DNA from 4 places in the Enterobacter sp. FW301-JW81 genome. Region 4 is predicted to be linked to each of the others. Evidence: predicted binding sites of a transcription regulator. Region 4 holds the regulator's gene; each other region holds the start of a gene.
What was found. The regulator sigma-54, encoded in region 4, starts transcription at its own class of promoters, with help from an activator protein. The targets are predictions, from matches to a motif close to GTTGGCACANNTTTCGCTNT.
Positions count from the first base shown of each region.

Region 1: a site for sigma-54 is predicted at 2,125-2,144, ahead of AC3WOK_RS17590 (amino acid ABC transporter substrate-binding protein). Genes of this name have one in related genera too.
Region 2: a site for sigma-54 is predicted at 1,125-1,144, ahead of glnA (glutamate--ammonia ligase). Genes of this name have one in related genera too.
Region 3: a site for sigma-54 is predicted at 1,680-1,699, ahead of norV (anaerobic nitric oxide reductase flavorubredoxin). Genes of this name have one in related genera too.

Region 1 is NZ_JBYTBA010000005.1:395,435-399,299, reverse strand. It holds gene corC (CNNM family magnesium/cobalt transport protein CorC) at 1-473, shown strand, start outside; gene lnt (apolipoprotein N-acyltransferase) at 479-2,017, shown strand; gene AC3WOK_RS17590 (amino acid ABC transporter substrate-binding protein) at 2,417-3,322, shown strand; gene AC3WOK_RS17585 (amino acid ABC transporter permease) at 3,478-3,865, shown strand, end outside.
Region 2 is NZ_JBYTBA010000010.1:84,105-87,969, forward strand. It holds gene typA (ribosome-dependent GTPase TypA) at 1-852, opposite strand, end outside; gene glnA (glutamate--ammonia ligase) at 1,231-2,640, shown strand; gene glnL (nitrogen regulation protein NR(II)) at 2,811-3,860, shown strand.
Region 3 is NZ_JBYTBA010000007.1:105,914-109,778, forward strand. It holds gene gutQ (arabinose-5-phosphate isomerase GutQ) at 1-55, shown strand, start outside; gene norR (nitric oxide reductase transcriptional regulator NorR) at 48-1,559, opposite strand; gene norV (anaerobic nitric oxide reductase flavorubredoxin) at 1,747-3,192, shown strand; gene norW (NADH:flavorubredoxin reductase NorW) at 3,189-3,865, shown strand, end outside.
Region 4 is NZ_JBYTBA010000003.1:429,050-432,914, reverse strand. It holds gene rapZ (RNase adapter RapZ) at 1-113, opposite strand, end outside; gene ptsN (PTS IIA-like nitrogen regulatory protein PtsN) at 159-650, opposite strand; gene hpf (ribosome hibernation promoting factor) at 733-1,020, opposite strand; gene rpoN (RNA polymerase factor sigma-54) at 1,043-2,476, opposite strand; gene lptB (LPS export ABC transporter ATP-binding protein) at 2,524-3,249, opposite strand; gene lptA (lipopolysaccharide ABC transporter substrate-binding protein LptA) at 3,256-3,810, opposite strand; gene lptC (LPS export ABC transporter periplasmic protein LptC) at 3,779-3,865, opposite strand, start outside.

The sequences.
Region 1 (3,865 bases), on a different contig from region 4:
AAAAAGTGTTACGCCAGGCCGTGGTTGTGCCGGAGAGTAAACGTGTGGATCGGATGCTGAAAGAGTTCCGCTCTCAGCGTTACCACATGGCGATTGTTATTGATGAATTTGGTGGCGTGTCCGGTCTTGTCACGATCGAAGATATTCTTGAGCTGATCGTGGGCGAAATCGAAGATGAGTATGACGAAGAGGAAGACATCGACTTCCGTCAGCTCAGCCGCCACACCTGGACCGTGCGCGCGCTGGCCTCGATTGAAGACTTCAACGACGCCTTCGGTACCCACTTCAGCGATGAAGAGGTTGATACCATTGGCGGGCTGGTGATGCAGGCCTTTGGCCATCTTCCGGCGCGCGGCGAGACCGTTGACATTGACGGTTACCAGTTCAAAGTGGCAATGGCCGACAGCCGACGTATTATACAGGTTCACGTCAGAACGCCGGACGATTCACCGGTGCCAAAACTGGAAGATTAATGTAAATGGCATTTGCCTCACTTCTTGAACGCCAGCGCGTCCGTTTGCTGCTGGCGCTGTTACTCGGAGCCAGCGGTACGCTGGCTTTTTCTCCTTACGACATCTGGCCTGCGGCCATTCTCTCCCTGATGGGGCTACAGGGTCTGACCCTGAATCGTCGTCCGGTACAGGCTGCCGCCATCGGCTACTTCTGGGGGCTGGGACTGTTTGGTTCCGGCATCAACTGGGTCTATGTCAGCATCGCCCAGTTTGGTGGTATGCCGGGCCCGGTTAACGTCTTCCTGGTGGTGCTGCTCGCTGCGTATCTCTCGCTGTATACCGGTCTGTTCGCAGGCATCCTTTCTCGCCTGTGGCCAAAAACCAGCTGGCTGCGCGTCGCTATTGCCGCGCCGGTGGTCTGGCAACTCACCGAGTTCCTGCGCGGTTGGGTGCTGACGGGCTTCCCATGGCTGCAGTTCGGCTACAGTCAGATTGACGGCCCCCTGAAAGGCCTGGCGCCGGTGATGGGCGTTGAGGCCATCAACTTCCTGCTGATGGTTGTCAGCGGCCTGCTGGTCCTGGCGCTGGTCAAGCGCTGCTGGAAGCCGTTGGTTGTGGCGCTGGTGCTGTTCGCTCTGCCCTTCCCGCTGCGCTATATCCAGTGGTTCACCCTTGAGCCCGAACGCGCCACGCAGGTTTCTATGGTTCAGGGAAATATCCCGCAGTCCATGAAGTGGGACGAGAAAGAGCTGCTGAATACGCTGAAGATCTACGCCAACGCCACGGAAGAGGTGATGGGTAAATCACAGCTGATTATCTGGCCAGAGTCGGCGATCCCCGATCTGGAGATTAACCAGCAGCCGTTCCTCAACATGATGAACGACCTGCTGCTCTCGCGTGGCAGCACGCTGATCACCGGCATTGTTGATGCGCGTCTCAATCAGCAGAACCGCTACGACACCTACAACACCATCATTACGCTCGGCAAAGACAGCGAGTACAGCTATAACTCCACTGACCGGTACAACAAGAACCACCTGGTGCCGTTTGGTGAGTTTGTTCCGCTGGAGTCGATTCTGCGCCCGCTGGCACCGTTCTTTGACCTGCCGATGTCCTCTTTCAGTCGCGGGCCATACGTTCAGCCCCAGCTTCACGCGCACGGTTTTGCTCTGACGGCGGCCATTTGCTACGAGATTATCCTCGGCGAGCAGGTGCGCGATAACTTCCGCCCTGACACGGACTTCCTGCTGACTATCTCTAACGATGCCTGGTTTGGTAAGTCAATTGGCCCGTGGCAGCACTTCCAGATGGCGCGGATGCGCTCCCTGGAGCTGGCGCGTCCACTGCTGCGCAGCACCAACAACGGCATCACCGCCGTGATTGGACCGCAGGGCGAAATCCAGGCCATGATCCCACAGTTCACCCGGGAAGTGCTGACCACAAAAGTCACGCCGACATCCGGCCTGACGCCATACGCCCGTACCGGTAACTGGCCGCTGTGGATATTGACCGTGCTGTTCGGCTTTGGCGCGGTGCTGATGAGCCTGCGTCAGCGTAGTAAATAACCTTACCTCCTTTGCCGGGTGGCGCTGACGCTTACCCGGCCTACATTTCGTTCCCGTAGGTCGGGTAAGGCGTAGCTGCCACCCGACAGTTCCCTCCAAAGTTCAATTCTGGCACGCCTATTGCTTTGTTTATTCAGGTAAACGCAGTTTGGCTTAACGTGCAACTTAGTCGCACCAGCGTAGATCATCGGTAGCACCGAAACGGTGCAACGGGAGATATTTGCCTCTGAATGGTGCGGCGCGCTTCGCAAAAATAAACAATAACGCAGCAAAATCTTTACATTAAGCCAGACTAAATGTTAACAAGCTTGCATAACACTGCACTCGCATTGCGCGAGATATAACAACATCACAATGGGTATCAAAGCGTCACTGGCGCTGATAAAAAAGGAGTTGGGTATGCAATTACGTAAACTGGCCACAGCAATGCTGGTTATGGGAATGTCTGCAGGCGTGGTTCACGCTGAAGATGCTCCGGCAGCAGGCAGCACTCTCGACAAGATTGCCAAAAACGGCGTCATCGTGGTCGGCCACCGTGAATCTTCAGTCCCGTTCTCTTACTACGACAACACGCAAAAAGTCGTGGGCTATTCACAGGATTACTCCAACGCCATCGTTGAAGCTGTGAAGAAAAAGCTGAACAAACCTGACCTGCAGGTGAAGCTGATCCCAATCACTTCACAGAACCGTATTCCACTGCTGCAAAACGGCACCTTTGATTTCGAGTGTGGATCCACCACCAATAACCTCGAGCGTCAGAAACAGGCTGCCTTCTCGGACACCATCTTTGTTGTGGGCACCCGCCTGCTGACCAAGAAAGGCGGTGAGATCAAAGACTTCGCGGACCTGAAAGGCAAAGCGGTCGTTGTCACTTCCGGTACCACCTCAGAAGTGCTGCTGCACAAGCTGAACGACGAGAAGAAAATGGATATGCGCATCATCAGCGCGAAAGACCATGGCGACTCCTTCCGTACTCTGGAAAGTGGTCGTGCCGTCGCGTTTATGATGGATGACGCCCTGCTGGCGGGCGAGCGTGCGAAAGCGAAAAAACCGGACAACTGGGATATCGTCGGTACCGCGCAGTCGAAAGAAGCCTACGGCTGTATGCTGCGTAAAGACGATCCGCAGTTCAAAAAGCTGATCGATGACACCATCGCTCAGGTGCAGACCTCCGGCGAAGCGGAAAAATGGTTCGACAAGTGGTTCAAGAACCCGATTCCACCAAAAAATCTCAACATGAACTTTGAACTGTCTGAAGACATGAAAGCGCTGTTCAAATCTCCAAATGACAAAGCTCTTAACTAATTAGAACAACAGGGGCGGGATCTCCTGCCCTCTCGATTGTCGGGAAGCATGGACAGACTATACGTTGAGTGGTCGTTCCCCACTCAGCGCGAAAAATGAGCTTCTCACCAATCTTCGAGGGTAGCGCTGCTACCCTTTTTTTTCTGGAGTTTATTATGTCAATAGACTGGAACTGGGGCATATTCCTGCAACAAGCCCCGTTCGGCAACACCACCTATCTTGGCTGGCTGTGGAGCGGCTTTCAGGTTACCGTGGCATTATCGATAACGGCGTGGATTATCGCGTTTCTTGTCGGTTCTCTGTTCGGTATTCTGCGCACCGTCCCTAACCGTTTTCTTTCAACACTTGGCACCCTGTATGTGGAACTGTTCCGTAACGTTCCGCTGATCGTGCAATTCTTTACCTGGTATCTGGTTATCCCGGAACTGCTGCCTGAAAATATTGGCATGTGGTTCAAGTCGGAACTGGATCCGAATGTACAGTTCTTTGTCTCCTCCATGATGTGTCTGGGGCTGTTTACCGCTGCGCGCGTTTGCGAGCAGG
Region 2 (3,865 bases), on a different contig from region 4:
GATGTTCAGTTCACCCAGACCGGTGATAGCAATGATGTCGCCCGCTTCTGCCACGTCGCTCTCGATACGCTCAAGACCCAGGTGAGTCAGCACTTTGCCTACTTTACCGTTACGGGTTTTGCCTTCGCTATCGATGATAGTGACCTGCTGGTTAGGCTTCACTTTACCGCGCTTGATACGACCAATGCCGATTACGCCAACGTAGTTGTTGTAGTCGAGTTGAGAGATCTGCATCTGCAGGGTGCCGTCGAGATCGACGTTTGGCGCAGGAACACGGTCAACAATCGCCTGGTACAGCGGGGTCATGTCTTCAGCCATGTCTTCGTGGTCCAGACCTGCGATACCGTTCAGCGCAGACGCGTAAACGATAGGGAAGTCCAGCTGCTCGTCGGTCGCGTCCAGGTTAACGAACAGGTCGAATACCTGGTCAACAACCCAGTCAGGACGCGCGCCAGGGCGGTCAACTTTGTTGATAACAACGATTGGCTTCAGACCATGGGCAAATGCTTTTTTGGTCACGAAGCGCGTCTGTGGCATTGGGCCATCCATTGCGTCAACGACCAGCAGAACGGAGTCTACCATGGACATTACACGTTCAACTTCACCACCGAAGTCGGCGTGCCCTGGGGTATCAACGATGTTGATACGGTAGTCATTCCATTTAATCGCGGTGTTTTTCGCGAGGATGGTAATCCCACGCTCTTTCTCCAAATCGTTGGAGTCCATCACGCGTTCTTGGGTTTCGGCACGAGCATCAAACGTACCGGATTGCTGCAGCAGCTTATCAACCAGGGTAGTTTTACCATGGTCAACGTGCGCGATGATGGCGATGTTACGCAAATTTTCGATCACAACTTTGCCTCAGGCATTTAGAAATAGCGCGTTATTGTACACGGATTAATCGCACTACAAAACAGGATCACAAACATCCCCCGCAAACAAGTATTGCAGAGATGCTTTGTGATCGCTTTCACGGAGCGGTAAAAGGGCACTTTAACGTAAATTGCACCAATATGGTGCTCAATGTTCACATTGAAGCACTATACTGGTGCAACAAATCCATTGTGGTGCAGCCCTTTTGCACTATGGTGCGCATGATAACGCCTTTTTGGGGTGTTTTAAAAGTTGGCACAGATTTCGCTTTATAAAAAATACATGGCGACAGCCAGTACAAACAGAAATTGAAGACCTCGTTACCACGACGACAATGACCAATCTGGAGAGTTAAGTATGTCCGCTGAACACGTTTTGACGATGCTGAACGAACATGAAGTGAAGTTTGTTGATCTGCGCTTCACCGATACCAAAGGTAAAGAACAGCACGTCACAATCCCTGCTCATCAGGTGAACGCCGAATTCTTTGAAGAAGGCAAAATGTTTGACGGCTCCTCCATTGGTGGCTGGAAAGGCATTAACGAATCCGACATGGTTCTGATGCCAGATGCGACCACTGCGCTCATTGACCCGTTCTTCGAAGAACCGACTCTGATCATCCGTTGCGATATCCTCGAGCCAGGCACTCTGCAGGGTTACGACCGCGACCCACGTTCTATCGCAAAACGCGCTGAAGAGTACCTGCGTTCTACCGGCATCGCAGACACCGTTCTGTTCGGGCCAGAGCCAGAGTTCTTCCTGTTTGACGACATCCGTTTCGGCGCTTCAATTTCTGGTTCCCACGTGGCTATCGATGACATCGAAGGTGCATGGAACTCTTCCACCAAATACGAAGGTGGTAACAAAGGTCACCGTCCTGGCGTGAAAGGCGGTTACTTCCCGGTTCCTCCGGTCGATTCTTCACAGGACATCCGTTCTACCATGTGTCTGATCATGGAAGAGATGGGCCTGGTTGTTGAAGCTCACCACCACGAAGTGGCGACCGCTGGCCAGAACGAAATCGCAACCCGCTTCAACACCATGACCAAGAAAGCGGATGAGATTCAGATCTACAAATACGTTGTGCACAACGTTGCGCACCGTTTCGGTAAAACCGCAACCTTCATGCCAAAACCAATGTTTGGCGACAACGGTTCCGGTATGCACTGCCACATGTCTCTGTCCAAGAACGGTACCAACCTGTTCTCTGGCGACAAGTATGCGGGTCTGTCTGAGCAGGCGCTGCACTACATCGGTGGTGTTATCAAACACGCTAAAGCGATCAACGCCCTGGCGAACCCAACCACTAACTCTTACAAGCGTCTGGTCCCGGGCTATGAAGCACCAGTGATGCTGGCCTACTCTGCTCGTAACCGTTCTGCTTCTATCCGTATTCCGGTTGTTGCCTCTCCGAAAGCGCGTCGTATCGAAGTGCGCTTCCCGGATCCAGCGGCTAACCCATACCTGTGCTTCGCAGCACTGCTGATGGCGGGTCTGGACGGTATCAAAAACAAGATCCACCCAGGCGAAGCGATGGACAAAAACCTGTACGACCTGCCGCCAGAAGAAGCGAAAGAGATCCCACAGGTTGCTGGCTCTCTGGAAGAAGCCCTCCAGGCGCTGGACGCAGACCGTGAGTTCCTGACTGCCGGTGGCGTGTTCACTGATGAAGCGATTGACGCTTACATCGCCCTGCGTACTGAAGAGAACGACCGTGTACGTATGACTCCGCACCCGGTTGAGTTCGAACTGTACTACAGCGTTTAATAAAGTTGTTTTACCCGGCGTGACAAGCGCCGGGAGTAGTTGCCGTGGAAACTTTTAGCCCATCTCCGGATGGGCTTTTTTCTCCACCAACAACCTGATCTCACGCGCTTTTTACGCCGAAAACGCTATACTGCACTAAATTAGTGCAAACGACTCCAGGAGACTGCTGAATGGCAACTGGCACGCTGCCCGATGCTGGGCAGATCCTCAATTCTTTGATTAACAGCATCTTGCTGGTCGATGACGAGCTGGCGGTGCATTACGCCAACCCGGCGGCGCAGCAGTTGCTTGCCCAAAGCGCACGCAAACTGTTTGGCACCCCGCTTCCGGAACTCCTGAGCTATTTTTCGCTGAATATTGGCCTGATGCAGGAAAGTTTGCAGGCGGGTCAAGGGTTCACGGATAACGAAGTGACGCTGGTGATCGACGGGCGCTCGCATATCCTGTCGCTGACCGCGCAGCGTCTTCCCGAAGGTATGATCCTGCTTGAAATGGCGCCGATGGATAATCAGCGTCGACTGAGCCAGGAGCAGCTTCAGCATGCGCAGCAAATTGCCGCCCGAGACCTGGTGCGCGGTCTGGCACATGAAATCAAAAACCCGCTGGGTGGATTACGCGGCGCGGCGCAGCTTCTGACCAAGGCGCTGCCCGACCCTGCTCTGGCGGAGTACACCAACGTCATCATTGAGCAGGCGGACCGTCTGCGTAATCTGGTTGACCGCCTTCTCGGGCCGCAGCAGCCGGGAATGCATGTCACAGAAAGCATCCATAAAGTGGCCGAACGGGTGGTGAAGCTCGTCTCAATGGAGCTGCCGGAGAACGTCACGCTGGTACGTGATTACGACCCAAGCCTGCCGGAACTGGCGCATGACCCGGATCAGATCGAGCAGGTCCTGTTGAATATTGTGCGCAACGCGCTGCAGGCGCTGGGGCCGGAAGGGGGCGAGATTATTTTACGCACCCGCACCGCCTTCCAGCTCACGTTACACGGCGTGCGCTATCGCCTGGCGGCCCGAATCGACGTCGAGGATAACGGGCCTGGTATTCCATCGCATCTGCAGGACACCCTGTTCTATCCGATGGTAAGCGGTCGCGAAGGCGGGACCGGCCTGGGCTTATCCATTGCCCGCAGTTTGATCGATCAACACTCTGGCAAAATTGAATTTACCAGTTGGCCGGGACATACCGAGTTTTCGGTTTTCCTGCCGATTAAAAAATAAAGGTG
Region 3 (3,865 bases), on a different contig from region 4:
CAGGCTGTGCGGCGCCATTAACCTGCAGGATTTCTACCAGGCCGGGATTATTTAAGCCCCAGACGCTTCGCCAGCCGGTGCAGGTTGGCGACGTCCATCTCCAGCGCCCGCGCGCACGCCGCCCAGCTGCGGTTGTTCTGCTTCAGCGCGCGGGTAATCATCTGGCGCTGGAACGCTTCCGTCGCCTCGCGCAGGTTCTCATTCGCACTCTCTGGCTCACGCTGGACCACCGTCTGTACAGCATCATCATGCAACGCAAAATGACGCGCGTGGATCACCACCTCGTCACCCGAACGCGTCGCCCGCGCCAGCACCACCGCGCGGTGAATCGCATGCTCCAGCTCGCGCACGTTGCCCGGCCAGCCGTAGCTCAGCAGATGCGCTCTCGCCCCCGGGCTTAACACCACGCGGGAAAGCCCCATCCTGAGACGGCACTGCTCGCAGAAAAAGCCCGCCAGCAGCAGCACGTCGTCCCCGCGTTCGCGCAACGGCGGCACGGTAAGTGGGAACACGCTCAGGCGGTGGAACAGGTCAGCGCGGAAGTTCCCGGCAAGTACCTCTTCACGCAGGTCGCGGTTCGTCGCCGCCAGCACGCGCACGTCCACTCTGTGGCTGCGGTCATCCCCCACGCGCTGGATATCGCCGTACTGCAGCACGCGCAGGAGCTTGGCCTGTAACGACAGGGAAAGCTCACCAATCTCATCCAGAAACAGCGTGCCGTTATCGGCCATTTCAAACTTGCCGCTGCGGTTGCTGATGGCCCCGGTAAACGCCCCTTTGACGTGACCAAACAGCTCGCTTTCCGCCACGCTCTCCGGCAGCGCGGCGCAGTTGAGGTACACCAGCGGGTTAACCGCGCGCGGCGAGGCTTCGTGAATGGACTTCGCCACCAGCTCTTTACCGGTGCCGGTTTCACCGAAGATCAGCACGTTCAAATCGGAGGCGGCGACGATCTCAATCTCTTTTTTGAGCTGCGCCATGCCCGGCGAAAGGCCAATCATCTCCGTGTGCGCCACCTGCTCAAACGCCGCCGGGCTGCCGGGAAGAATGTTCTGGCTCTCCAGCTGTTCAATCAGCAGGGCGTTGTTCAGCGCCCCGGCGGCCAGCGCGGCAATCAGGCGCAGCTCTTCGTCGCTGAAGGTGTCGAACTGGTCCGGCGACATGCCGTCGAGCGTCAGTGCCCCAATCAGGTTTTGCCCGGCAAACAGCGGCAGGCCGATGCAGGCGTGCACCTTCAGGCTCTCCTGGCCCGGAATAAGCCCGTCGTACGGGTCAGGCAAATCGCTGTCCGCCGGGAAACGCACCACGTCCCCGGCCCGGGCGATGGTCTCCAGCCGCGGATGACCTTCAAGGGCAAAACGCCGCCCGAGAACGTCCCTGGACAGCCCGTCGATAGCCAGCGGAATAAACTGCCGCCCCTCGTAGCGGAGCAGTGCCGAGGCATCGCACGCCAGCACGTGGCGCAGCGTGGAGATCAGCCGCTGAAAGCGGTCCTGATGGCCGATGCCGGTTTGCAGTTCAATGGCGATCTTCGCCAGCACGTCTACGGAAAAGCTCATGTCTGCCTCGCTGTCATTTTGACAATGCATGTTGTCATATTGACTGCAATATGAATAGTCATAATGACTACCCATTAAGAGTCATAAAAATAATAATCCAGTAAAATCAATAAAATAAAAGTTGGCACGCAACTTGATATAAGCAAACCATCTTATTTGAAAAACGCGATATTACGCTGAGGTTGCTATGTCTATTCTGGTTAAAAATAACATTCATTGGGTTGGTCAACGTGACTGGGAAGTACGCGACTTCCACGGGACGGAGTACAAAACGCTGCGCGGCAGCAGCTACAACAGCTATCTCATCCGGGAAGGTAAAAACGTGCTGATCGATACCGTCGATCACAAATTCAGCCGCGAGTTCGTGCAGAACCTGCGCAGCGAAATCGATCTCGACGCCATCGACTACATCATCATCAACCATGCGGAAGAGGACCACGCCGGCGCGCTGACCGAGCTGATGTCTTACATTCCGAACACGCCGATCTACTGCACCACCAACGCCATCGACTCGATCAACGGTCACCACCACCATCCGGAGTGGAATTTCCACACCGTGAAAACCGGTGACACCCTGGATATCGGCAACGGCAAACAGCTGATCTTCGTGGAAACCCCGATGCTGCACTGGCCGGACAGCATGATGACCTATATGACCGGCGACGCGGTGCTGTTCAGCAACGACGCCTTCGGCCAGCACTACTGCGACGAGCGCCTGTTCAACGACGAAGTGGATCAGACCGAACTGTTCGAACAGTGCCAGCGCTACTACGCCAACATCCTGACCCCGTTCAGCCGTCTGGTGACGCCTAAAATCACCGAGATCCTCGGCTTTAACCTGCCGGTGGATATGATTGCCACCTCCCACGGCGTGGTGTGGCGTGAAAACCCAACCCAGATAGTGGAGCTGTACCTGAAATGGGCGGCGGATTATCAGGAAGACCGCATTACGATTTTCTACGACACCATGTCCAACAACACCCGCATGATGGCGGACGCCATTGCCCAGGGCATCAACGAAGTTGATCCTAACGTGGCGGTGAAAATCTTCAACGTGGCGCGCAGCGATAAAAACGAAATCCTCACCAACGTTTTCCGCTCTAAAGGCGTGCTGGTGGGTACCTCCACCATGAACAACGTGATGATGCCGAAAATTGCCGGTCTGGTAGAAGAGATGACCGGCCTGCGCTTCCGTAACAAACGCGCCAGCGCCTTTGGCTCTCACGGCTGGAGCGGCGGCGCGGTAGACCGTCTCTCCACCCGCTTACAGGATGCGGGCTTTGAGATGTCCATGAGCCTGAAGGCCAAGTGGCGCCCGGATATCGACGCCCTGGAGATCTGCCGCCAGCACGGCCGCGATATTGCCCGTCAGTGGGCGCTTGCACCGCTTCCGGAAGCCGCACCCGCCGCGGCCCCAGCGCCTGCAGCGACCGCCTGTGAATCTGCCGCCGCCGATCTCGGCCCACGCATGCAGTGCAGCGTCTGCCAGTGGATCTACGACCCAGAGCTGGGCGAGCCGCTGCAGGACGTTGCGCCAGGCACGCCGTGGAGTGACGTGCCGGACAACTTCCTCTGCCCGGAATGTTCCCTCGGTAAAGACGTCTTTGATGAACTGGGTACGGAGGCAAAATGAATAACGGCATCGTCATCATCGGCTCGGGCTTTGCCGCCCGCCAGCTGGTGAAAAATATCCGCAAACAGGATGCTAACGTGCCGCTGACGGTGATCGCCGCCGACAGCATGGACGAGTACAACAAGCCTGATTTAAGCCACGTCATCAGCCAGAATCAGCGCGCCGAAGATCTCACCCGCCAGACGGCGGGGGAGTTCGCAGAACAGTTCAACCTGCGTCTGTTTCCGTACACCTGGGTCACCGATATCGACGCCGCCGCGCACGTGGTGAAAGCGAAGGAGAAAACCTGGCAGTACGACAAGCTGGTGCTGGCAACGGGAGCCTCTGCGTTCGTGCCGCCGGTTGAAGGCCGCGAGCTGATGATAACGCTCAACAGCCAGCAGGAGTATCAGGCCAGCGAAACCCTGCTGCGCGATGCAAAGCGTGTAATGATTGTCGGCGGCGGGCTGATCGGTACCGAGCTGGCGATGGATTTCTGCCGGGCAGGCAAGGCCATTACCCTGGTTGACCACGCGGCGAGCATTCTGTCGGCGCTGATGCCCGCAGAGGTAAGCAGCCGCCTGCAGCATCGTTTGACCGACATGGGCGTCCATCTGCTGCTCAAATCGCAGCTGCAGAGCCTCGCTAAAACCGAAGGCGGCATTCGCGCATCGCTTGACGGCGGCCGCAGCGT
Region 4 (3,865 bases):
GGCAACAACACGACCGGCAGGTTATCTACGCAGTAAAAACCCATGTCTTCCAGCGCGCGCAGAGCAACGGATTTCCCCGACCCTGAACGGCCACTGACAATCATCAGCACCATGTTCCGTTTCTCCTCAGGACAACAGATGTGAAGGCCATCACCTGGTTATGCATCATCCTGATTGCCTTCTGCTTCAGTGATAATTTGATAGAGCTCTTCATCACTTTGGGCCGAGCGCAGTCGGCGGCAAATGGTTTTATCGGCCAGGCGTTTTGCGACCAGCGACAGCGTATGCAGATGGGTTTTCGTCTGGTCGGCAGGAACCAGCAGCGCGAAGAGGAGATCGACGGGCTGGTTATCGATGGCATCGAAGGCGATAGGTGTTTCAAGCTGCACAAACACACCGACGGCGCGCAGGGTATCCTCTTCCAGTTTGCCGTGCGGGATCGCGATGCCGTTGCCGATACCGGTACTGCCCATTTTTTCACGGGTCAGGATCGCTTCGAACACCACCTGCGGCGGCAGGCCCAGCTGTTTTGCGGCCAGTTCACTGATGATCTCCAGCGCACGTTTTTTGCTCTGGCAGTGAACAGCACTGCGGGTACATTCCTGGTTAAGGACATTGCTCAGTTGAAGAGCGGAATCGTTGTTCATCATAATTTCACCTAAGCGCTAACTGTACAAATGGCCTGTTGTGTTTCACAACAGGCCGTCCTGCACCCGTTAACTGCCCGGACAATTAGTGTTGTTTCAGTTTATCTTTATGTTTATTGAGCTGTCGCGCAAGCTTATCAATCAAGCCGTCGATAGCCGCGTACATGTCCTGCCCTTCCGCACTGGCATGGAGTTCACCCCCGTTAACATGCAGGGTGGCATCCGAGATATGAGTCACTTTCTCCACTTTCAACACAATATAGACCTGGTTGATCCTTTCGAAATACTGCTCGAGTTTGGCAAACTTCGTGTTCACAAAGTCGCGTAAAGCCTCAGTAATTTCGACGTTTTGTCCAGTGATGTTGAGCTGCATAGTGTCTTCCTTATCGGTTGTGTCAGACCAGCTGTTTACGCTGGTTGGACGGCGGAATGGATAAAGACTCTCGATACTTCGCAACAGTACGACGTGCCACCATAATACCCTGATCGGACAGCATGGTGGTTAACTTACTGTCACTTAGTGGCTTCGCGGGGTTCTCCGCGGCGATCAACTTCTTCACCAGGGCACGAATCGCCGTTGACGACGCTTCGCCGCCGCCCTCGGTATTCACGTGGCTGGAGAAGAAATACTTAAGCTCAAAAATACCGCGCGGACTGTGCAGATACTTCTGCGTGGTTACACGGGAAATGGTTGATTCATGCATCTCGACGGCCTGAGCGATATCCGCCAGCACCATCGGTTTCATATACTCTTCGCCCTGCTCAAAGAAAGCCTGCTGCTGTTCGACAATGCAGCGGCTAACGCGTAGCAGCGTATCATTTCGGCTCTCCAGACTTTTGATCAACCATCGCGCTTCCTGCAAATTGCTACGAATATATTGATTGTCGGAATCGTTACGCACGCTGGTGCACATGGAGGCATACTGCTGGTTGATTTGCAGGCGAGGGATGCTGTCAGAGTTCAGTTCAACGACCCAGCGGTCATTGTGTTTTCTGACCAGCACATCCGGGATCACGTACTCGGGTTCGCTGGTCTGGATCGACTGACCGGGGCGCGGATCGAGCGACTGGATCAGATTCACCGCTTCTTTCAGCACGTCTTCTTTCAGGCGCGTGACCCGCATCAGGCTGCGGAAATCGTGGTTAGCCAACAGATCCAGATGATCGCTGATGATGACGCGCGCCTCATCGAGCCATGGCGTCTCTTTGCTGAACTGAGAAAGCTGGATCAGCAGGCAGTCGCGCAGATCTTTTGCAGCCACGCCTACCGGGTCGAAACGCTGGATGCGCTTGAGTACGGCTTCTACTTCCTCAAGCTCAATCTCATCGTCGCCCATGCTTTCGAGGATATCGTCCAGCGTGACGGTTAAATAGCCCGTATCATCAACGGCATCGACAATGGACGTGGCAATTGCACGATCGGTGTCGGAGAAGGGGGTCAGCTCGACCTGCCACATCAGGTAGTCCTGAAGTGACTGGGTGGTTTCTCCCTGATAGACCGGTAGCTCATCGTCCTGGTAGTCTGCACGCGTACCCGAAGGGGTTCCGGCGGTGTAGATTTCATCCCAGCTGGCATCCAGCGGAAGCTCGTCCGGCATCTCTTTTTGTTCGAGTGCATCCGCGGTGTCGAGCGTTTCTGTATCCTGCGACTGCTGGGTTTCTACCTCGTCATGAAGATCGGTTTGTTCCAGCAGGGGATTACTGTCCAGCGCCTGCTGGAGCTCCTGCTGAAGTTCTAACGTGGACAGTTGCAACAGGCGAATTGCCTGCTGTAGCTGCGGCGTCATCGCCAGTTGTTGGCTGAGCCTTAATTGCAAACCTTGCTTCATGTTCAGAGCATTTTTCTCCGGTTCGGCGTTACATTACCTCTACCCTATCAGAGTCTGAAGTCTTCCCCAAGATAGACGCGCTTAACATGATCGTCTTCGAGGATCTGTTGCGGCGTACCGTGGGCGATCAGATTGCCCTGGCTCACAATATACGCGCGTTCACACACGGCCAGCGTTTCGCGCACGTTGTGGTCGGTGATCAATACGCCAAGCCCGCTGTCACGCAGGTGCTCAATGATACGTTTAATGTCGATAACGGAGATGGGGTCAACGCCCGCAAAGGGTTCATCCAGAAGGATAAATTTCGGGTTTGCGGCCAGCGCACGCGCGATCTCAACGCGGCGACGTTCCCCCCCGGAGAGCGCCTGGCCGAGGCTGTCACGCAGATGCTCAATGTGGAACTCTTCCATCAGCTCGTTGGCACGATCCTGACGCTGCTCGCTGGTCAGATCGTTACGAATCTGCAGGACCGCCATCAGGTTATCGTAAACGCTAAGACGACGGAAAATGGAAGCTTCCTGCGGCAGATAGCCGATCCCGCGGCGCGCGCGCGCGTGCAGCGGCAGAAGGCTGATGTCTTCATCGTCAATGACAATGTTGCCGGCATCGCGCGGCACAATGCCAACGACCATGTAGAAGGTTGTGGTTTTACCCGCACCGTTAGGGCCAAGCAGGCCCACAATTTCGCCGGAGTTGACGGTCAGACTGACATCTTCTACGACACGGCGGCCCTTATAGGCCTTCGCGAGGTTTTTTGCAGTTAATGTTGCCATAACGAATTAGTTACTCTTCTTCTGTGCCGGGGCTTGGCCTTTGCCTTTGTCCTGCAGCTGCGACGGAACCAGTACGGTGGTCACGCGTTTGCCTTTCTCGCTGGAGGCCTGCATTTTTTGCTCTTTAACCAGATAGGTGATCTGGTCGCCGGTAATGTTGCTGTCCAGCTGTTCCAGATACGCATTCCCGGTCAGGATGACCAGGTCTTTCGCCAGCTCATAGTGCATATGCGTGGCGTGACCCTTCACCGGCTTGCCGTTGTCCTGCATCTGGTAGAAAGTTGCCGGATTACCATAGCCATCGATAATCTCTTTGCCCTGCTCGCCACCCGGACGGGTAACGACCACTTTGTCAGCGTTAATTTTAATGGTGCCCTGGGTCATGACGACGTTACCTGTAAAGGTGACGACGTTGCCCTGCATATCGAGAGACTGGGTGTCGGACTCGATATGAATCGGCTGGTCGGTATCGCCCGTTACAGCAAGCGCGGGGAGACTGGTTGCCAGCATCGCGCTGGCGATAATTACTTTAAGGCTGAGTTTGTTTGTTTTGAATTTCATAGGAGGTTCTAACCTTTTCAATCAGCTCGGCGTTTTTGCTGCGTAAGTTCCCGCG